2 regions of the Bradyrhizobium sp. HKCCYLS20291 genome follow, and region 2 is predicted to be linked to the other one. Evidence: riboswitches for the same ligand, from Rfam matches in the RefSeq annotation. Region 2 holds a riboswitch; the other holds the start of a gene.
The links. Region 2 has a riboswitch for cobalamin ahead of ACQR07_RS06985 (TonB-dependent receptor plug domain-containing protein). Riboswitches for the same ligand answer to the same signal wherever they lie in the genome.
Positions count from the first base shown of each region.

Region 1 (11,250 bases), on a different contig from region 2:
GAGTCCACACGCGCAGTCGTCCCGAGCCACAGGACGCCATCTTCCCGATCGAGGCCGACGGCCATGCGGCGCTCGCCGTCCCGGCCGACGGCCTTGAGCTGGATATCTGCCGCAAGGCCCGTGAGCGGCAGCCTGCCGCCACCATCCAGCGCAAAGCCGAACTTGGCGGGCAGCCCATGCAACGTCTGGTCCGCCGCGAGGTGCTGCTCCAATGCGGCAGCGACGGGACGCATGTCGATGATCTCAGCCGGATCGAGTCCCGCGAGCGGATTGATGACGATGTTCCTGATCGCCTCGATCTCCGCGCTGTCGTCGAGCAGCGCGAGTGCGTCCATCAGGGCCCAGAGCGGCGTGAGCGTTTCGGACGAGACGCCGCGGATCTGCAGATTGGCGCGCCGCGTCAGATCGATCTGGCCGTTGCCGAAGCGGCGCGCGGCCTCGGCAAGCTCGCGCAAGGCTTGGATCGACAATGTGCCGCCATGCGGCCGGACGCGGACGACGAGCCCGTCGCCGCTCGGCATCGGCCGGCGCGCGCCCGGACACCATCCCTTGATCTCGACCGCGGCCGTCACGATGCTTTCTCCGTCTGCGCCAGGCGGGCGCCGGCGGCAGCAAGCTCGTCAGCGACTGCATTCCGTCGCGGCACCCAGAGCTGGCGGCGCAGCGCGTCCTCGAACCGCGACACGATCGCAGCGACAGCAGCCGGATTGCGCGCGAGCATGGCCTCCAACACTGCCTCGTCGCGCAGCAGTGTCCCATGCGCCAGATCAAACAGATGCTCGGGAACGGTGTTGGAGGTGGCGGCGAAGGCGTAAAGCGCATCGATCCCCTGCGCGATCTCGGCAACGCCACGATAGCCATGCGCAAGCATGCCGGAGATCCAGCGCGGATTGGCGAGCCGGCCGCGCACGACGCGCGCGATCTCCTCGCTGAAGGTCCGCGCCTTCGGCGCGTCAGGACGGCTGGTGTCGAGATGCAGCAGCGCAGGCGCGGCCCCGAGCGCTTCGGCGGCTGCGGCGAAGCCGCCGGCGAAATCGGCAACCTCCTCGCCATCGAGCAGATCGCGCTCGCGATCGTCCTGGGCGTGGACCAGCGCATCGGCGCTGCGGACGCGCGCGCGGAACGCGTCGGGCGCCGCCGCACCGTCATGCGCGCCACCGAAGCTGAAGCCGGTGCTGTCGAGATAGGCTTCGCCGAGCTGCGACCGGTTGGCCCAGTTCATTCCAAGGGCGAGATCGGCGGCGACGGCGCCGTAGCTGCCGGGCGCGCCGCCGAACACCCGGGCGAGGCTCTCGCCGCGGCGCCGTGCGGCCGCCAGCGGATTGTCGGCATCGTCCTCATCGCGCGCCGCGACGGCCTGCACGGCCAGATCGAACAGCGCGATCTGCGCTTCGAACAGATCGCGGAACAGGCCGGAGATCCGCAGCGTCGCATCGATCCGCGGGCGATCGAGCACCGCCAGCGGCAACACGTCGATGCCGGTCACACGATTGGAGTTGAGGTCCCAGCGCGGCCGCACGCCGAGATAGGCCAGCGCCTGGGCGAGATCATCGCCTCCCGTGCGCAGCGACGCCGACGCCCAGAGATCGAGCACCAGCGATTTCGGGTAGTCGCCATGATCCTGAAGATAGCGCCGGACCACTTCATCGGCGGCGCGTGCTCCGACCAGGGCCGCCGTCCGCGTCGGAATCGCCCGCGGATCGATCGCGGTCAGATTGCGGCCCGTCGGCAGCACGTCGAGCCGGCCACGGCTCGGTGCTCCCGCCGGCCCGGCAGCGACGCGGCGCCCCGCGAGCGCAGTCAGCAAGGCGCTGCTCTCGGCGGCAGCGCTTGCCGCGATCAGGACCTCGATATCGGCGGCATCGACGGCACCGCCCGCCTGACCTGCGGCAGCCGTGATCGCAGCGCTCAGCAGACCCGTCGCGGCGTCGTCCGGCTTCTCGCCGAACACATGCAGACGCTCCCGGACGGCAAGCTCCTTGATGTCGCACAATTGCGCATCGAGCTGCGCGATCGCCTCGCGTCCGGTCATCGTGCGCTCGAGCCCGCAATCGGCAGCCAGTCCACTCTGCCAAGCACGCGCGATGATCTCGTCTTCCAGCAGTTTCAGGCGGCGCTTGTCCAGCCCATCGGCCTCGGCATATTCCTCGACCAGCCCCTCGAGGTCGAGCAGAGGACCGTGCAGGCCCGCTTGCGACAGAGGCGGCGTCAGATGCCCGAGCGTCACCGCGGCGAGTCGACGCTTGGCCTGCATGGCTTCACCGGGATTGTTGACGATGAAGGGGTAGATCACGGGCAGCGCACCGAGCACCGCTTCGGGCCAGCATGTGCTCGACAGCGCCAGCGCCTTGCCCGGCAGCCATTCCAGCGTGCCATGCGCGCCGAGATGGATCATCGCATCGATGCTCTCGACCTCGCGCAGATGCGCATAAAGCGCGACATAGGCGTGCCGCGGCGGCACGGTGGTGTCGTGATAGCCTGACTTGCGGTCGGCACGGTTGCCGCGGTCCGGCTGCAGCAGGATCGAGAGCTTTCCCGCGCGCAGCACAGGGAAGCGAAACGCGCCGTCGCGAAACGCCGGATCAGCGTCCGCCTTACCCCAACTGTCCAGCAGGGCGCGCCGGAGCTCATCGGGCAACAGCGCAAGCGCGCGTCGATGATTCGACAGCGGCACGACAAGCTCATCCGTATCATCCCGCAGCAGCGCATCCAGTTGCGCGGTCGTCGGAACCTCACCGACGTCGTATCCAGCGTCAGCCAGCAGCCGGGCGATGGCGGCAGCGCTCGCGCTCGTATCGAGGCCGACGGCGTAGCCGCGGCGGCCGCCGCGCGCGGGGTAGTCCGACAGAACGAGCGCGATACGGCGCTCACTCGCCGGCAAGCTTCGCAGCCGCGCCCATCGCGCCGCAAGCTCTGCGACATAGGCGATGCGATCGGTTTGCGGAGCATAGCGCGACGCGCTGAACTGGAGGCGCTCGTCCGCAGCCGTCTCCCCTTTGAACGCGATGGTCCGCGCGAGCAACCGGCCATCGAGCTCCGGCAGCACCACATTCATGGCGAGGTCGGTCGGCGACAGCCCGCGCGACGAGGTCGACCACGCCTCTTCGGTGCTCTGCGCCTGCACGATCTGCAGCACGGCTGCGTCCGCGACGTCCAACACGGTCGTGCCGTCGTCGCGCAACGCCGAGAACGCGGTGGCGTTCAGGATCACTGCAGGCCGCCGCTGCCGGAGCAGCCGATTCAGCGGCTCGACGATGCTGGGATCCTTCAGGCTGGTCACCGCGACCGCTAGGACCGAGAGCCCGTTGCGCTCCAGCGCCCGCATCAGTTCGGCGATTCCTGCGGTGTCTGCCGCGAGAAGGCTCGCACGGTAGAACACGATCAACGCGGTCGGGCGCGCGCCGTCGCAACGACAGAGTTCATCGACGGCAACAGCGCCGCGGTCCGGCACGAAGCCGACGATCGAACCGATCGCGACCGGCTCGGCAAATGTCGTCTCGCGGCCGAGCAGCACGGCGAGATAGCGCAGGCACTCGCGCGCATTGCCGACGCCGCCTTCGTGCAGATAGCCGTAGAGCTGCGAGGAGACCTCCGCGGGCAAGGTCGAGAGTTCACCAAGCCTGTCATCGGCGCGATCGTCGCCGGGCAACGCCGCGAAATGAATGTTGCGGCTGCGGCAAACAGAGGTGATGCGCTCGAGCCCGTAGCGCCAATAATCGAGCCCACCGAGGCAGCGCACGACGACGGCGCGCGCGCTGCTCACGACGCGATCGATGTAGAGATCGACCGACATCGGGTGCTTCAGCCGCTTCAGGCTGGCGAGGCGAAGGCTCGGCAGTTCCTCGGCCGAGGCGGACCACGCCTCCGCCAGCGCCGACAGGTCCGTGTCGGAGAACGACAGCACGACGATGTCGGCTGGCGACTGCGCGAGATCCACGGCCTGTTCGAGGTCGTCGAGATCAGCGCCGGATGTCGCCAGGAGGTGCATCGCCCTCGCCTAGCCCGCGACCAGCGTCTTGATGGCCGCGGCATCGAGGCCGCGCTCGCCGATCACCACCAGGCGCCCCTGCCGCGCTTCACCGGAGCGCCAGGGCCGCTCGAACTGATGCTGAATGCGGTTGCCGACGGCCTGCACCAGCAGACGCAGCGGCTTGCCCGCGACCTCGACGAAGCCCTTCACCCTGAGCACGTCGTGCGCCTCGACCGCGGCCGCGATGCGGTCCACCAGCGCCTCCGGCGAGGCCTGCGCCGGCACGTCGAGCACGAAACTCTCGAAATCGTCGTGATCATGCTCCGCCTCGTTGTCGTGATGCGAAGGGCGCGCCGCCAGATCGTCCTCGGCGGCCGCGCCGAGTCCGAGCAGCACCGACGCCGACAGCCTGCCGTGCTCGGTCGCGATCACCTTGACGGCACGTTGCACCGTCGTAGCGATCTCGGAGGCGACGTCCTTGCGCTCCTGCTCGCTCATCAGGTCGCTCTTGTTCATGACGACGAGGTCGGCGCAGAGCAGCTGGTCCTCGTAGACCTCCTCGAGCGGATTGTCGTGATCGAGCGATTCGTCGGCAGCGCGCTGCGCGGCCAGCGCTGCGGGATCATCGGCGAAGCGTCCCGCCACGACCGCCGGCCCATCGACGACGGCGACGACGCCATCGACGGTGACGCGCGTCGCAATCTCAGGCCAGTTGAAAGCCTGCACCAGCGGCTTCGGCAGCGCCAGCCCGGACGTCTCGATCACGATGTGCTCCGGCGGCTCCTTCTGGTCCAGCAGGCTCTTCAATGCGGGTACGAAATCATCGGCAACCGTGCAGCACAGGCAGCCGTTGGAGAGCTCGACGATGCGATCCTCCGGACAGTCCGGCACGCCGCAGCCTTTGAGAATGTCGCCGTCGATGCCGACGTCACCGAACTCGTTGACGATGATCGCAAGCCTCCGGCCGTTCGCCGTCTCGATCAGATTGCGCACCAGCGTGGTCTTGCCGGCGCCGAGAAAACCGGTGACGATCGTGCAGGGCGTCTTGGCGAATGACTTCGTCATGACCGCATCATCCTTCTCTCATCGCTGTGCCGGCAGCGTCGGCACGCGCGCAACGGTGTTCTTGCGGATATATTCGGGGCGCTCGCGCCAGGCCGGCAGGCCGGCCTCGTGGCGCTGATGCAGCTGGGCGAACGTCAGCACGTCCGCCACATGCAGGTCCGGGTCGAGCGCACCGAGCACGTATGTCCATTTGCCCGGCGCGGTCACCGCCACCGTGCAGGACCGATTGCAATTGGACAGGCACTCGACGCCGACCACGGCAACGCCCACCCGCTGCTCAGTCGGCACCGTCTCGATTGCCGCCAGCAGGCGGGCTCCCGCCCGCGGCTGATCCGACGCAGCATCAGCCAGCTGCGTGCGACACGTCGTGCAGACGAACAGCGTCGTCTCACCGATCTGCGATGCCGTCATCAGCCGATCACGCCCGCGGCCGTCGCCGCAGCGACTCCGCCCACCAGCACGATCGCTGCGCCTGCGAGGCGAACCGCGAGCGGCGCAACCGCGTGGCCCTTGGCCGACAGCAGCTTGACACCCAGGAACGCCCCCGCGGCGATGACGGTCTGAATCACGAGCAGGCCCGTGAGATAGGCTCCGAGCGGAGCAGTCTCAGCACCGACGATCGACTCACCCAACGCGTAGCCGTGGATAACGCCAGTAAGGGCGAACAACGCGGCGACCGGCACCACACCGAAACGGCCGCGCATCGCGACCACCAGGCCGACCGCGGCGGTGGACAGGCCGACCAGCAGCTCGGCGGCGGGAATGTTGGCCTTCGCCAGATGGACAGCAACGCCGGCAATCATCGCCGTCGTGAAGGCCTGCACCGGCGCAAAGCCGCGGCCGAGCAAGGCCGCGACGATGCCGGCGCCGACGATGGCAGCCAGATGATCGAGCCCGATGATGGGATGGCCGAGGCCCGACAGCAGGCCCTGCGCAAACGTCTGCGGCAACTTACCATCCATCATGTGATGCGCGAAGGCGGGCTCGGACGCGAGCAGAATCAGGCTCGCGGCAACGAAACACGTGGTGCGATTGAACGTCATGGCCGTCTCCGTCGCTTGCCGGCTCCCCCAGAGGGCCGGACGATGCGCTGCATCCGACGGCATCCCGCCCTTTCCGGCAGGATCATAACCAGCATCGCGACTCCCCGCGCGACGGGTCGGCCAACAGCAGTGTCGACGGCAGGTCTCCTGGCTCTCGGGTCGCTGCGTGAAGCCACCTTCCCGGTTTCCCAGTGGTGCTTTGGCCTCACACTCGCCGATTACAGTTGCGGGGGCAGCCACGGCCTTGGGTATGACCCCGCACCATGTTCCCTAAATCTCTCCTTTCGGAGAACCGTCATCTGTTAGATACGGGTCGCGCCAAAGCCCGTCAATCGGAATCGTCCCCCATGGTCCCTGCCCCGCCGCCTCCTGCCTTGCCGCGCCTGACGCTGGTGCTCGGCGGCGCGCGCTCCGGCAAGAGTCGCCATGCCGAGGCGATGGTCACCGCTCAGGCATCGCCGTGGATCTATATTGCGACTGCGCAGGCGTTCGACGACGAGATGACCGCGCGCATCGCGCAGCACAAGTCGCGGCGCGCCGAGGGTTGGCAGACATTGGAGACCACACATGATCTCGCCGGCCTCGTTCGCGCCGAATCGAAATCGCGGACGCCGATGCTGATCGATTGTCTGACGCTGTGGCTCAGCAACGTGATGCTCGCCGACATGGACGTTCCGGCGCGATGTGCCGAGCTGATCGAGGCGCTTGCCGCGACAGAAGGCCCGATCGTCGCCGTGTCCAACGAGGTGGGTCTCGGCATCGTCCCGGACAACGCGCTCGCGCGCGCGTTTCGTGATGCGCAGGGACGACTGAACCAGGATGTGGCGGCGATCGCGGATCGCGTGATCCTGATGGCGGCCGGCCTGCCACTGACATTGAAGTGAAGAGGAGAACGAGCAGATGACCGAGAGCGCCGACGATGCGCGCCACAAGGCCAAGATGGAGAACCGCAAGGCCATTCAGGATGCCGAGGTCGCCTCCAAGACCGTCGAGAAAGGCCTGCTGATCGTCCATACCGGCAAGGGCAAGGGCAAATCGACGGCCGCCTGGGGCCTCATGCTGCGCGCGCTCGGCCGCGGCTTCCGCATCGGCGTCGTGCAGTTCGGCAAGGGCGCGTGGGAGACGGGCGAACGCAAAGCGATCGAGCGGTTCGGCGATCAGGTGTCCTGGCATACGCTCGGCGAGGGCTTCACCTGGGAGACACAGGATCGCGCGCGGGACGTCGCGGCGGCGGAGCGCGCCTGGGCGAAGGCGAAGGAGCTGATGGCCGATCCCGCGGTCTGTCTCCTGATCCTCGACGAGCTCAACATCGCGCTGCGCTACGATCACCTGCCGATCGATGACGTCGTTGCCACGCTCGCCGCACGGCGGCCGGACCTGCACGTCGTCGTCACCGGGCGCAATGCCAAGCCGGAGCTGATCGAGGCCGCCGATCTCGTTACCGAGATGAACCTCGTGAAGCACCATTTCGCGGCCGGCGTGAAGGCGCAGGAAGGCATTGAGTTCTAGGCCATGGCCGCGCGCGCCATCATGTTCCAGGGTACCGGCTCCGACGTCGGCAAGTCGCTGATCGTCGCCGGGCTCGCGCGCGCGCTGACATTGCGCGGCCTGAAGGTGGCACCGTTCAAGCCGCAGAACATGTCGAACAATGCGGCCGTCACCGCCGACGGCGGTGAGATCGGCCGGGCCCAGGCGCTGCAGGCGCGCGCAGCGCGGCGACCGATGACGGTGCACATGAATCCGGTGCTGCTGAAGCCGCAGAGCGAGGTCGGCTCGCAGGTGGTCGTGCAGGGGCGCGTCATCGGCAATGCGAAGGCATCCGCCTATCAGGCCATGAAGCCGCAATTGATGACGGCCGTGCTCGACAGCTTCCATCGTCTCGCCGCCGATGCCGACATCGTGCTCGTCGAAGGCGCCGGCTCAGCGTCGGAGATCAATCTGCGTACCGGAGACATCGCCAACATGGGCTTTGCGCAAGCAGCGCAGATCCCTGTGGTGCTGATCGGTGACATCGATCGCGGCGGGGTGATCGCCAGCCTCGTCGGTACCAAGGCCGTGCTCTCGCCCGACGACGCGGCGCAGATTGCTGGTTTCCTCGTCAACAAGTTCCGCGGCGACCCGGCCTTGTTCGCCACGGGCATGAACGAGATCGCGACACGCACGGGATGGGCCTCGCTCGGTCTCATTCCACATTTCCGCGGAGCAAGTCGTTTGCCCGCAGAGGACGCTCTTGGCCTTCCGCCGCAAGCCGACCAACAGAGCCGGCGGCCGAAGGTGGTCGTGCTCGCCTATCCCCGCATCTCGAATTTCGACGAGTTCGATCCGCTGCGGCTGGAAGCTGGCATCGGCTTGCAATTCCTGCGGCCGGGCACGCCGATTCCGGGCGACGCCGCTCTCGTCATCCTGCCGGGATCGAAGGCCACCATCGCCGATCTCGCTGCCTTGCGCGAGACCGGTTGGGACATCGACCTGACCGCGCATCTGCGGCGCGGTGGCCGCGTGCTCGGCATCTGCGGCGGCTATCAGATGCTCGGGCGCACGATCAATGATCCCGCTGGACACGAAGGCGCGCCCGGTTCGGTCGCGGGGCTCGGGCTGCTCGATGTCGAGACGACGCTGACGGACGACAAGGCGCTCCGCGAGGTCGACGGCACGCTGACGAACGAGGATGTGCCGTTTCGCGGCTATGAAATGCACATCGGCCGCACCGACGGGCCGGCGGCCCGGAGCCCCTTCCTCGTTTTCTCCGACGGCCGCCGCGACGGCGCTGTTACGGCCGGCGGTCAGGTTGCCGGCTGCTACGTCCACGGCCTGTTCACGGATGATCGCCTGCGCGCGCAATGGCTGCGCAGGCTGAATGCGACGGCGAGCGGACTGTCCTACGAGAGCGATGTCGAGAGGACCCTGGACGCGCTCGCGGCGCATCTCGAGCGGCATGTCGACGTCACCGGCATCCTCGCGCTAGCGCGTGAGCCTGCACCGCGTGCCGCTACAGCACCCTGATGAGGAAGATGACGCCGATGACGACAGCCTGGATCACGCAGGCCAGGCGATAGAGCCGCAAGGCGCGCCGGATGTCGGACGCATCGAGGTTGGCCCGGCCATCGCCCATCCAGGCATCGGCGACCAGATGACCGTGATAGACGCGAGGCCCGGCCAGACGCAGCGCCAGAGCCCCCGCCATCGCGGCCTCCGGCCAGCCGGCATTCGGCGACCGATGCTTCGAAGCATCATGGGCAACGGCCTGCACCGCGGCTGCCGGAGATCCGCCCGGGACGAAGCCGGCAGCTGCCGCGATCCACAGCGCCGACAGCCGCGATGCCGGCAGGTTGATGAGATCGTCGAGCCGCGCTGCCGCCCAGCCGAACGCACGATGGCGCTCCGACAGATGGCCGATCATGCTGTCAGCCGTGTTGATGGCCTTGTAGATCAGGATCCCAGGCAGCCCGCCCACGGCCAGCCAGAACAGCGGCGCCACGATGCCATCCGAGAAATTCTCAGCAAGACTTTCGACGGCTGCACGCGCGACGCCGGCTTCATCGAGCCGCTCCGGATCGCGCCCGACGATCATCGCCACCGCGCGGCGGCCGCCGTCGAGCCCGTCCATTTCGAGCGCTTCCGCGACTGCGGCAACATGCGTGTCGAGGCTCCGCTGGGCCAACAGGCTGCTGGCAAGGCAGCCGAGCAGGATCGTTGCGACCGGCTCGCCGGCGACCGCCCGCAGGATCCATGTGGCAGCCAGCCCGATGGCCATCATCGCGACGACGAGCAGAGCGACCAGCCCGATGCCGCGCGCCCGGCGGGCGGCAAAGTCGGCCGCAGCCCCGTTCCAGCGATCGTCCGCCCATGCTATCAGCGCGCCCATCCACATCACGGGATGACCGATCCGCTGCACCAAGACCTGGGGATAACCGACCGCCGCCTCGATGAGGAGCGCCGTGAGCGCGAGAGAGACGAACATCGATCTCCGCTAGAGGACAGACATGGACGATACAGCGACTAGCACGCGCGCGGACCAGCCGGAAGCGATCCTTCACGGCGGCGATCTCGATGCGATCAGCCGTCGCTACCCGGATGCGCCACGGCCGTGGCTCGATCTGTCGACCGGAATCAACCCGATACCCTACCCGCTCCCGACGATCCCGCCTTCAAATTGGGAGCGTCTGCCTGCGAAGTCCGACGAGCACGCGCTCAACGCGGCCGCCGCCGCGCGCTACGGCGCCGGCGCTCCCGACAGCATCGTGGCCGCACCGGGCACCCAGGCGCTGCTGCAACTGCTGCCGCGGCTGCGGCCGCGCTCGAGGGTTGCGGTGCTGACGCCGACCTATGAGGAGCACGCTTTGTGCTGGCGCCGCTGCGGTCATCGCGTTGATCTAGTCGACGCGTTCGACGCCCTTGCGGATGCAGAGGTTGCAGTGGTCGTGAATCCAAACAACCCGACCGGCCGCCTGCTGCCGCGCGAAGCACTCGTCGGTCTGGCCGCGCGGCTGCGCCGGCGCGACGGTCTGCTGATCGTCGACGAAGCCTTCATGGACCTCTATCCCGCCGATGCGAGTCTTGCGGCCGACCTGCCACCGGCGACGATCGTGCTGCGCTCCTTCGGCAAGGTCTACGGCCTCGCCGGGGCACGACTCGGTTTTGCGATCAGCTCCGCTGACATCGCGCGGCAGCTGCGTGACGAACTCGGACCATGGGCAGTGTCGGGACCTGCGCTCGCGATCGGGACCGCCGCGCTGGCTGATGACGACTGGCTGCAGCAGACGCGCGCCCGGCTGGCGAAAGATTGTCTGCGGATGGACGCGCTTCTCGACAAAGCCGGCTGTCGTGTGATGGGCGGGACATCGCTGTTCCGGCTGGTCACAGCGGTGAACGCGGCTGAGATCGCCGATCGGCTGGCCCGCCACGGCATCCACGTCCGGCGTTTTCCGGCGCAGCCGAGCTGGCTGCGCTTTGGCCTGCCCGGGCAAGAGCCCGATTGGCAACGACTGGCACAAGCGCTCGGTCAGGCGTCCTAAGCGAGCACGCAGGCGGCAAGCAGCAGGGTTTCGGTCACTTCGATGCTGGCGCCGTGGCAGTCGCCGGTGATGCCGCCGAGCCGAAATTGCCAATAGAACGCGATCGCCGGGATCAGCACGATCGCAAGCAGCGTCGGAACCGCGCCGGCGAGCGCTC
Region 1 is NZ_JBNPTO010000004.1:216,704-227,953, forward strand. Features, by position in the region: gene cobG (precorrin-3B synthase) at 1-572, opposite strand, end outside; gene cobN (cobaltochelatase subunit CobN) at 569-3,988, opposite strand; gene cobW (cobalamin biosynthesis protein CobW) at 3,998-5,035, opposite strand; gene ACQR07_RS11810 (DUF1636 domain-containing protein) at 5,054-5,446, opposite strand; gene ACQR07_RS11815 (HupE/UreJ family protein) at 5,446-6,078, opposite strand; cobalamin riboswitch at 6,199-6,390, opposite strand; gene cobU (bifunctional adenosylcobinamide kinase/adenosylcobinamide-phosphate guanylyltransferase) at 6,426-6,962, shown strand; gene cobO (cob(I)yrinic acid a,c-diamide adenosyltransferase) at 6,979-7,587, shown strand; gene ACQR07_RS11830 (cobyric acid synthase) at 7,591-9,081, shown strand; gene cbiB (adenosylcobinamide-phosphate synthase CbiB) at 9,068-10,039, opposite strand; gene cobD (threonine-phosphate decarboxylase CobD) at 10,062-11,093, shown strand; gene cobS (adenosylcobinamide-GDP ribazoletransferase) at 11,090-11,250, opposite strand, start outside.
Region 1: another riboswitch for cobalamin. It lies ahead of ACQR07_RS11815 (HupE/UreJ family protein); the one in region 2 lies ahead of ACQR07_RS06985 (TonB-dependent receptor plug domain-containing protein).

Region 2 (11,250 bases):
GGGCATCCGCCGCATCCGGCAGTGGGACCGCGACGCGCGCATCCTGGTCTTCACCATGCATGAGAATGCCGGCTTCGCGGTGCAGGCGATCCGGGCCGGCGCGCGCGGCTACGTCACCAAGAGCAGCCCGCCGGAGACGCTCGTGCGCGCCGTGATGGACGTGCTTGCCGGTGGGCTATCGATCAGCCCGGACATCGATCACGAGCTGGCGCTCAGTCGCCTGTCGGGAGAGACCGTCGCGAGCGACGTCCTCACCGCGCGCGAGTTCGAAGTGATGCAGATGCTGCTCGCCGAGCGCACCACCGATGAGATCGCGGCCGCCCTCCACCTCAGCCCCAAGACGATCGCCAATCTGCACTCGCTGATCAAGGACAAGCTCGGCGTCGCCACCGACATCGAGCTGGTGCGGCTGGCGTTGCGCCAGGGATTGTTGACCTGAGGATTGTCGACCTGAGCCTGTCGACCTCAGGGCCTTCAGGCGCCGTGCGAGACGGCGGGCCCCGCACGCGTCGCCTCCCCCGCCTCATCATCGGCAATCAGGTGAAACAGCCGCCCCAGCCGGCGCTGCACGCTCATGACGGCGCGGTCGACGTCGCTGATCAGGCTGTCGCCGAGGATGACGTGCGGGATCTCCCAGTTGCGGCCGCTGCGGACGTCGAGCGCATGAATGGCGGGCACGCGCGCGCTCTCGCATCCGGGCTGGGCCTGGATCGCCTGTTCGACCAGGCAGACGAGCTCCGCCTGGGTCTTGCCCGTCGTTGCCATGCCGGCCGTCAGGCCTTGCCCGCCGGCGTCAAGCCGAGCCGCTTCGCGATGATCCGGTCGACCGTCCGCTTCGGCAGTATCCGCACGATCCATTGCTGCAGGGCATCCGGCGCGATCTCGTAGCGCACCTTGGGCGTCGCCGCCGTCAGGGCCTCCGCCACCTTTTCGGCGATGGTCTCGGCCGGCAAACCGGTCTTGCCGAGATGCAGCATGAAGCTGCGCACCTTCTGCAGCGCCGGGAAGAACGGCGAGCGCTGGTACGGCGACAGGTCGACCTCCTCCGCCTTGCCCCAGATCGGCGTCTTCACCGCTCCCGGCGCAATGATGACGACATCGATGCCGAACAGCATCATTTCGCGGCGCAGGCTCTCCGACAGCCCTTCGACCGCGTGCTTCGAGGTCGAATACGGCGCCAACAGCGGATTGCCGTTGCGGCCCGCGACCGAACTGATCATCACGATCCGGCCGGGCCCGCCGCGCATCGCAGGATCGGCCCCGAGCAGCGGCGCGAAGGCCTGGGTCGCGATGACAGGGCCGATGACGTTGACCTCCAGTTGGTGGCGGAACTGCTCGATCGGCAGCTCCGTCACCGGACCGGCGACGGCGATGCCGGCATTGTTGACGAGACCGGCGAGCGCCTCGCCGTCGAGAGCCGCGCGCACCTGTTGCGCCGCGGCCTTCACCGCCGCCTCGTCGGTGACGTCGAACAGCAGCGGCGTAAAATTGGCGCCGAGCTCGGCGCGCAGGCGGTCCGCATCGGCCTGTTTGCGAACGCTCCCGAACACCCGGAAGCCGCGTGCGAGGAGAAGCTTGGAACAGGCGAAACCAATGCCGGTGGACGCACCAGTGACGACGACGGATTTCATGGCGACCTCAATGATTTGCGGAGCGATTATCGCACGGGATGCGGCCTCATGCTGAGGCTGATTTTCACGCGCCGGCGCCGGTCGCGCCCATCGCGTTCCGGCCCGCATCGCAAGGAAAATTTCGCTCAGCCATCGCCATCGTCGCAGGACGGCGCGTTGCGGCAAGAATGTGGTTTAGCATTCGATGCTTGAGACGATCACAGCCGAGGTGAGCTGGCGGAAGCGGAGCGTGAAGATGAAGAAAAGCTTCTGACCTTATGAGATCGTTAACTTTTCCTTTATCGTCCGGATCGCCTTGCAGGTCCTCGGATCGGGCCGCCACCGCGGTTCGCCGAAGCCGGGTGCTCTCACGCAGGCGGCACCCTGCTTGGCCTAGCAGCTTCGGCTTAATTTTTCGTATCCGTGTTTCTCCGGAGTTCTACGCCACGGCCGCTAACACATTGTTAGCGCCCGTGCCGGACGCTGGAGCAACCGACAGCTGCAAAAGTGAAGCCGGAACGCGTCGCTGCCGCGTCGGTCATTCCCGAGGCGAGACGAGCGTCAACGTGCATCAGTCAGAACAGCTTCCGCAGCCGGACCGTTCAATCATCTCCGAGCTCGAGGACGCCGTTCGCAGCGGCTCGTCCGAAAAGCGCGTCCATACGCTCCGCCAGGTCACGAACCTGTTCCTGCACGACGGCGAGCGTCTCAGTGAAGAGCAGATCAAGGTTTTCGACGACGTGCTGTGCATGCTCGTCTCGCGCGTGGAAACCCGCGCGCGCAGCGAGCTCAGCAAGCATCTGGCGCCGGTCGACCATGCGCCGGTCGAGGTCATCCAGCGGCTGGCGCGGGACGAGGAGATTTCCGTCGCCGAAAGCGTGCTGATGCATTCGACGCGGCTGTCCGAGCACACCCTGGTCGAGGTCGCCGCGACCAAGGGCCAGGACCACCTGATGGCGATCTCCAGCCGCCCGCATCTGACCGAGGCGATCACCGACATCATCGTCGACCGCGGCGAGCGCCGGGTGATCCGCAAGCTCGCCAACAACCAGACCGCACGCTTCTCCGAGACCGGCTATACTGGGATGGTTGCCCATGCCGAGGACGACGACGAATTGACCGAGATCATCGGCCTGCGCGTCGACCTGCCCAACCGGCATTTGCGCGATCTGTTGCGCCGGGCGACCGATGCGGTCCGCGCCAAGATGATGGCCTCCGCGCCGCCGGTGCTGCAGCAGGAGATCAAGAAAGTCATCAAGTCCATCGCAGACGTCGCCCGCACCGACGGCGGTCTCGTCGGACGCGACTTCACACTGGCCGAAGAGGCCGTGAAGCGGATGAAGGGCCTCAACGAGCTCAACGACCCCGCGATCTCATTCTTCGCCGAGACCCGCCGGTTCAGCGAGGTCGCGGCCGCGCTCGGGCTGCTCAACAACCTCCCGACCGAGATGATGGCCAAGGTGCTGGAAGGCCCGCGCACCGACATCGTGCTGATCCCCTGCCGCGCCGCCGGGCTGCCCTGGTCGGTCGTGGCGAAGATCCTGACCCACCGCCCGATCAAGCACGGCATCGACAGCGACACGCTCAAGCTCGCCGAGCGCGACTACGCGCGGCTGTCCCACGACACCGCCCAGCGCACCCTGCGGTTCTGGATGGTGCACAACAGGGTGGAGAAGTGAGCAGCTAGGCCGCCCCCGACGGCGTCCGTCGGTCGGCCGCCGGCAGGACGCGGGACAGCAGCCAAGCCGCCGAAGCTGCGACCAGCAACAGCAGAACACAGGTCAAAATGGTCGGAGCGTGAGACGGCAGCAGCTGCCAGTCCGGCCCCACGACCACGCCGCTATCGAATGTCTCGCTGCTGTTCGAACACAGCGCGGCGAAGGCCGGATCTGCGGCGATCTCGGCAGCGATGCGAGCCTCCAGCGCTCGTGCCGCGGACTGGGTGCCGGGCATCGTCGCCAGATGCGCAAGCAGGGCACGCGTGGCGGCCAGATCGGCATGGGCGCATTCGTTGAACGGGCTCGCCTCGTCGGTCAGGCTGCCGGGAACGAGGCCCCACAGGCAGGCGAAATGCTGCAGGCTGACGAAGCCCGTCAACCGGCGCAAGGTCGGGTCGGTTCGGGCCTGACGCGCGGCGAGCTCGACGATCTCCGAACGATGACGGGCGACCACCAGCATCTCGCCATGACCGATCGCCGGAATGGCGAGACCAATCGTCGTGCCGTCCGGCGACCGCGGGTGATGCGCGCCGGCCGGCATCGCCGTGAGGAGCGAGGCCAGCACCATGATGACGGCCAGCGATCGGCCGGCGACCGCACTCCACCCCGCCGTCATCGCTCGTCCTTCAGCGGCACCAGCGCCGCCAGCGTCCAGCGCCCGCCGACGGCCGAAAGCCTGGCGCGCGTCAGCGGCGCAACGTCGATGCGCCGGAACGCCGCCGGGCCTGCGCCGATCGCCTGCGCGATCGCCGCGCGCATGACCGTCGCATGCGTGATGGCGAGAACCGAGCTGTCGACCGCGAGCAGGCTCTCCATCCAACCGGCGACGCGGGTCGTCACATCCGTGAAAGATTCCCCGCCATGCGGGGCCGCGTGCGGATCGCGCAGCCATGCGGCGACGCCCTCCGGCGTCTCCGCCTGGACTTCGGCGAGCGATCGTCCTGCCCAGCGGCCGAAGTCGCAGTCGCGCAGCGCAGGCTCCGTCTGCGCGTCGAGGGCGAGCGCTTCGGCGGTGTCGGCGGCACTGCGGGCCGGGCTGCGCTGCGCGGCGTCATGGGACGGCAGCCGGCCGACCAAGCGCACGATGCTGTCTCGCCCGCGCGCATCCAGCGGCTCGTCGGCAGGAAATGCCATCGCCGCCGTGGCTGGCGTGGCCGCCGCACAGATGAGATGCAGGCGCGCCTTCATCGCCGGTGCGGCCGTTCAAGCGCGGGCGCCATGCGGCGCCATCAGACGCTCGGCCATCACGCCGAACAGCAATCCGAGCGTGGCCCACATGATCGCCTGGCCGCCAAGCGAGGCGATGCGGAATTGCCAGAGCACGGCGGCGGGAAACGCCTCGGGCACCTCGTTCACATCCGGCAGCGCGAGGCCAACGCCGGTCATCACCGCGATATAGACGACCGCAGCGACCAGGGCCGCGTTCCAGGCGCCGAGCCGCGGCAGCAGGCGGCTGCGCAGCATGCCGGCCGCGACCATCGCAGCCAGCGAGATCAGGATCATCGCAAAATACAGGCTGGTGCGCATCCCGATGGTCTCGGCGAGGCCGACCGACGGCGGGTTGGCCGGATATTTCAGCATCGGCGTCAGATAGACGGCGACGAAACCCAGCATCGCCAGCACGGCCGAGCTGGCCCGCGGACCGAGATCTGCCATGCGCCGGAAGGCGAGCGCAAAGGCCAGCGCGAACAGGCCACCAAACGCCGTGCTGTAGACGACGACGCCGCTCAGCAGTCCGATTCCAGCCTGGACCGCGCGGCTGACCAGTTCGGGCTCGGCCGGGACAGCCGGCACCGGCTGCCCCTTGGCCACCGCCTCCTCGGCGCTGGTCTTGGCTTTGGCCTCATCGATCATGGTCTCGAACGCGATCGCATGCTCGACCGACGATTCGCCGGCCAGCTTGAGAAAGCCGAAGGAGAGAATTGCGGCGACGAGGCCAGCCAGCATGCCGCGCAGGAGCAATCGCCCCGTCATCGATCGTCTCTCGAACTATCAGGAAGCGCCGGTGTCACGGTCGAGGCCGGCGATAGGCGAGCTCCGCCGTCCCGGAGCCGCCCGTTCAGTGGCAGGGGAACCCGAGGAGATGGCGTCCGTCATGGACGAATTCGTGGACATAGGCGCTGTTGAAGATCGCAGCCGCGCCCTCTTCGACGCCGACGAAATAGATGCCGAGCACGAGCATCAGGCCACCGAAGATCGCCCACGGCAGAATCTCGCGGACGGGAATGGCGGGCAGAGAGACCGGAAGAGACGTCGCTGTTGCCACGGTGAGGCTCCTTGAATTGCATCTTAGATTGCGGCGCGGGTCGCCGAGGCGGCGCCGGACCGGCGCGCCAGGGCAACATTGATCACGACCGACACTATAAGCGCGGCCACCGGGGGTCGGAAGTCGAAAATGATCCTCAGCGCCTCCGGGGACGCGGCGAAACCGTCACGGCCTGCGTCAGCTGTCGAGAAGCCGGACAGGCCGATTGACATCATCGAGGATGGGCTCCTAACCTGATTTCCGACGGTGCCCCTTGACCGGGGCTCAAAAGGGAATGCGGTGCCGGACACGTCTCGCAAGGGACATGATCGAAGGCCGCAGCTGCCCCCGCAACTGTAAGCGGCGAATCTCGCGCCAAATGCCACTGGGAAATCTCGGTCCCGGGAAGGCGGCGTGGAGGTGACGACCCGCGAGCCAGGAGACCTGCCGTCAGCCGTGGTCACACGCGAAGGTGCCGGTCGGGGCGTCTATTGGCATCGTTTCTACGTCGGATCGCATTGTCCGGTGTGGAACCTCGTTCGCGGTGACGTGCCACTGACGTCATGCCGAGGTTCCCTCGTGTTCTCCTTCCTGTCTGTCGCCCGGCGCGAACGCGCCGGCCTGTTGTCGTCGACCGTCCTGTTCATCATCACCACGCTCGGCACGGTTCCGGCCGCCGCCCAGCAATCCGCCTCTCCCAGCCTGTTGCCGCCGGTCGAGGTCGACGCGCCGCGGCCGCTGGCAACGCCAAAGCCTGCCGCGCAACGCGGGGCGCAGCTGCCGCGCGCACGCTCATCGCAGCCGGCAGCCGCGCCAAACGCCGCCGCCAACGCCCAGCTGGTGGTCAGCCCGACCGGCATCGTGACGCCGGCCGCCAACGTGGCCAACGCGATCACGGTCGTCACGGAGAAGGACATCGCCACGCAGCAGTTCCGCAGCGTACCGGACATCCTCGCGGCCATTCCCGGACTGAACGTCGGGCAGGCCGGCGGCCCCGGCGGCCAGACCAACGTCTTCATGCGCGGCACCAATGCCAACCACACCAAGCTGATCATCGACGGCATCGATGTCGGCGACGTCACCAATGGCAATGGCGCGTTCGATTTCGCGCATCTCCTGGCCGCGGACATCCAGCAACTCGAGGTGCTCCGCGGGCCGCAGAGCGGCCTTTATGGCTCGGATGCGATCGGCGGCGTGATCTCGGTGATCACCCGCAAGGGCGACGGCCCGGCGCGGGCGACCGCCTCGCTCGAGAGCGGCGCGTTCAAGACGTTCAACCAGAGCGCCGGACTGAGCGGCTCCCAGGACAATGTCAACTACGCGGTCAATGTCGCCCATCTGCATGCCGGCGACGTGCCGGTGACGCCGTGGCAATTGCTGCCGGCGGGACAGAAGGCGATCGGCAACGCCTACGACAACCTCACCGCCTCGACCAAGCTCGGCGTCGACCTCAACGAGGCCTGGACGCTGAATTCGGTGATCCGCTACACCGACGCAACCCTGCTGTTCACCGGCGACAGCGGCTTTCCCAGCACTCCCGACACGACTCAGAGCAACCACACCATCCACCAGCTTGCGATGCGCGAGGAAGCCGTCTGGTCTCTGCTCGGCGGCCGCATCAAGAACTACTTCGGCGTCAACTATGTGAACGACTGGTCGTCCGACCTGACGGCCGGCAATCCGGTGGCAGCGGTCGCGACCGGCGAGCGCTTCAAATATGACTGGCATGCCGTCACCGAGCTGGCGCCGCACAACAACCTGATCGTCGGCCTGGAGCAGCAGACCGAGCGGCTGAAAACAGCCGATCTATCCGCCGAGAACGGCAACAACGCCGGCTTCATCGAGCTGCAGACCGAGTTCGCAAGACGGGTATTCCTGGTCGCGAGCCTGCGCAACGACGTCAACGACCAGTTCGGCAGCCATGGCACCTACCGGATCGCGCCGGCGGTGATCCTGCCGGTCACCGAGACCAAGCTGAAGGCAAGCTACGGCACCGGCTTCAAGGCGCCGACCTTGAGCCAGCTCTACCAGGATTTTCCGGTCTTCAACTTCTTCGCCAACCCGAACCTCAAGCCGGAGGAGAGCACCGGCTACGATGCAGGGTTCGAGCAGCCGCTGTTCGACGACCGCTTCCGCTTCGGCACGACCTACTTCCACAACAGCATCACCAACCTGATCAACTTCAACGACACGTTCACCTCCTACGCCAATGTCGGGCTCGCCACCACCGAGGGCACCGAGAGCTTCGTGGCGGCGAAGCTGACGGACCGGCTGTCGCTGCGTGCCGACTACACGTTTACACGCGCGGTCGATGCGGCGACGGGTCTGCAGCTGCTGCGACGGCCGAAGGAAAAGTGGAGCGCGACGGCGGTGTGGACGCCGCTGGACGCGTTGACCTTGTCAGCCACGGTGCTGCGCATCAGCGACTGGCTCGACGTCAGCCGCGACGGCATGACCACCGGCCTCGTCGCGCCCGGCACCACGGTGGTGAACCTGCGCGCCGACTACGCGGTCTCCGACCAGGTCAAACTGTTCGGCCGCATCGATAACCTGTTCAACCGCCACTATCAGAACCCGACTGGCTTCCTGGCCCCAGGCCTCGGCGTGTTCGGCGGCATCCGCGTGGCGAGTTTTGGGGTGCAGTAGCACGTCCCCCAGCCAGCGAAGCCCTGTCATCGACGTCACGAATGCACTACCATCAACCCAAGAGGAGACGACCCATGGCTCTCGATAACATGACATCATCAGCGGAGGCCCGCCTCACGCCCGTCCCGCAGCGGCATGCTGCCGTGTTCTGCTTCGCGTTGCTGGTCGTCGCCTGTGGCCTGGCGAGCTTCGCCTTTGCCTGCGCCACGCCATTTGCGGCCTTCGCCGTGATCGCCGCCGCGCTGCTGCCGCTGCGGTCGGCACTGCCGGTGATGCTCGGCGCCTGGCTGGTCAACCAGGGCATCGGCTTCGGCGCCCTGCACTACCCGGTCGATGCCACCACGCTGGCCTGGGGCGCGGTGATCGGCACGGCCGCGCTGGTTGCCACCGTCGCGGCCCGCGGCATTCTGCAGGCCCTGCGCGCAAGCCCGGCTCCAGTCGCCTTCGTCGCCGCCCTGCTCGGCGGCTACGCGGCCTACGAGCTGGTGCTGCTGGCCGCCACGCCCGCGCTCGGCGGTGGCGCGAGCTTCACGCTGCCGATCATCGCCCGCCTCGGCCTCACCAGCGCCGCCTGGCTGGTCGGCCTCGTCGCCGTCAGCGAAATCGTCCGCCTGCTGAGCCCGCTGGCCTCGCGCCGCGCGGCGTCCTGACTGGCGCTCTTTTTCGATCGATCAAACAAAAACGGCGGGCCGAGGCCCGCCGTTTCCATGTCTCGCTTGTCGTCGTAGACGCTCAGTTCTTGGTCTTGTCGACCAGCGCGCCCTTCTTGATCCAGGGCATCATGTCGCGCAGGCGGGCGCCGACTTCCTCGATCGGGTGCTGGGACAGGCGGGCGCGGGTGGCCTTGAACGAGGACTGGTTGACCTTGTTCTCGAGCATCCAGTCGCGCGCGAAGCGGCCGGACTGGATGTCGTCGAGCACGCGCTTCATCTCGGCCTTGGTCTCGGGGGTGATGATGCGCGGGCCGGTGACGTACTCGCCATACTCCGCGGTGTTGGAGATCGAATAGTTCATGTTGGCGATGCCGCCTTCATAGATCAGGTCGACGATCAGCTTCACCTCGTGGAGGCACTCGAAATAGGCCATCTCCGGGGCGTAGCCGGCCTCGGTGAGGGTCTCGTAGCCGGCCTTGATCAGCTCGACCAGGCCGCCGCACAGCACGGCCTGCTCGCCGAACAGGTCGGTCTCGCACTCTTCCTTGAAGGTGGTCTCGATGATGCCGGCGCGGCCGCCGCCGATCGCCGAGGCATAGGACAGGCCGAGGTCATGGGCGTTGCCCGAGGAATCCTTGGCGATCGCGATCAGGCAGGGCACGCCGCCGCCGCGCTGGTACTCGGAGCGGACGGTGTGGCCGGGGCCCTTCGGCGCGATCATCAGCACGTCGAGATCGGCGCGCGGGTCGAGCAGGTTGAAGTGCACGTTGAGGCCGTGCGCGAACACCAGCGCGGCGCCCTGCTTCATGTTGTCGTGCAGGTGCTCGCGGTAGATGTCGCCCTGCAGCTCGTCCGGGGTCAGCATCATCACGAGGTCGGCCCACTTGGCGGCCTCGGCGACTTCCATCACCTTGAAGCCGGCGCCTTCGGCCTTCTTGGCCGAGGCCGAGCCCTTGCGCAGCGCGATCGCAACGTCCTTGACGCCGGAATCCTTCAGGTTGAGCGCATGGGCGTGGCCCTGGCTGCCGTAGCCGACGATGACGACCTTCTTGCCCTTGATCAGGTTCAGATCGGCGTCGCGATCGTAGTAGACACGCATTGTCGTTTCCTCTTTGAGATGGCCGGAATTGGCTGAAAAGTCAGACGCTTGGGTGAGGCACGGGCGGCTGCGCCCGGACAAAATCCGGCCCGTGTCTAGAGCATTTTGGGCTCCGATGGAAACCCCGATCTCGCATGGCGCTGGCGTCCCTCATGCGTCCATGAACACGGGATAGAGCGAGGCCAGGAGCAGCACCGCCATCAGGATGTTGAAGCCGCGCACCGCACGCTCGGAGCTGAGCAGCGGCCGCAGCGCGGTGCCGAACAGCGTCCAGGTGACGGTCGAGCCGATCGCCATCACGAAGCTGATCGCGACCTGCAGTGCAACATTGGCGGGAAAGCGCGCGATCGCGGCATAGGCGGTGATGGTGCTGATCACCATCACCCAGCCCTTGGCGTTGACCCACTGAAACAGCGCCGCGCCCCAGAACGACATCGGGCCACGCGGCGTGGTGTCGTCGGGCTTGGCGGCGCCCGAGAAGGCGATCGCGACCGCCAGGTAGATCAGGTAGGCGGCGCCGAGATATTTCAGCACCTCCTGCAGCACCGGATAGGTGATGAACACGGTGGCGAGCCCGACGCCGACCGCGCCGACCATGAAAGCGAAGCCGAAGCTGACCCCCATCATGTGCGGCACCGTGCGGCGGAAGCCGTAGGTCACGCCGGACGACAGCAGCATGATGTTGTTCGGCCCGGGGGTGAACGACATCACGAAGGCGAAGGCGACGAAGGCGATGAGGAGCTGCTGGGACATCTAGTGCGCTCCCACTGCACGGGCACTCTTCACCCTCCCCTGGAGGGGGAGGGTCGATCGCGCATGAAATGCGCGATCGGGGTGGGGTGGGCCCCAGGCACAGCTCGCGCGTGGAGGCATCACCCCACCCCGTTCCACATCGCGGCTTCGCGCGATGTGGAACGACCCTCCCCCTCCAGGGGAGGGTGGCAGCGTGCTCGCCTCACCGTCTCGCGCAAACATCAACACGCTCGCTTCAGCCCTGCCCCGCCGGCTTCTGCAGCACATACGTGGCGTGCATCGGGGCGTGATAGTCCGCGGACATCGTGATGAACCCGACCTCGCTCAGCATGCGCTCCATCACCCAGGCGAAGGTCGAGTTCTCGTCGCGCATGTGGGTGATGACGCTGTCGCGGGCGAGGTCGTGGTTCTTGATGTTGAAATCGGCCCATTGCTCGACCGAGCGCTCGGCGCCGTCGGGCATGGCGACATAGACGATGTCGCGCAGGAAGAACTGCGCGCCCGGCTTCAGCGCCGCGAAGATCCG
Region 2 is NZ_JBNPTO010000002.1:611,523-622,772, forward strand. Features, by position in the region: gene ACQR07_RS06940 (response regulator) at 1-439, shown strand, start outside; gene ACQR07_RS06945 (hypothetical protein) at 475-765, opposite strand; gene ACQR07_RS06950 (SDR family oxidoreductase) at 774-1,631, opposite strand; gene ACQR07_RS06955 (DUF2336 domain-containing protein) at 2,177-3,289, shown strand; gene ACQR07_RS06960 (hypothetical protein) at 3,294-3,944, opposite strand; gene ACQR07_RS06965 (histidine phosphatase family protein) at 3,941-4,516, opposite strand; gene ACQR07_RS06970 (CbtA family protein) at 4,532-5,302, opposite strand; gene ACQR07_RS06975 (CbtB domain-containing protein) at 5,388-5,594, opposite strand; gene ACQR07_RS06980 (hypothetical protein) at 5,618-5,809, opposite strand; cobalamin riboswitch at 5,822-6,039, shown strand; gene ACQR07_RS06985 (TonB-dependent receptor plug domain-containing protein) at 6,153-8,219, shown strand; gene ACQR07_RS06990 (hypothetical protein) at 8,294-8,869, shown strand; gene ilvC (ketol-acid reductoisomerase) at 8,952-9,971, opposite strand; gene ACQR07_RS07000 (LysE family translocator) at 10,122-10,724, opposite strand; gene ACQR07_RS07005 (class I SAM-dependent methyltransferase) at 10,960-11,250, opposite strand, start outside.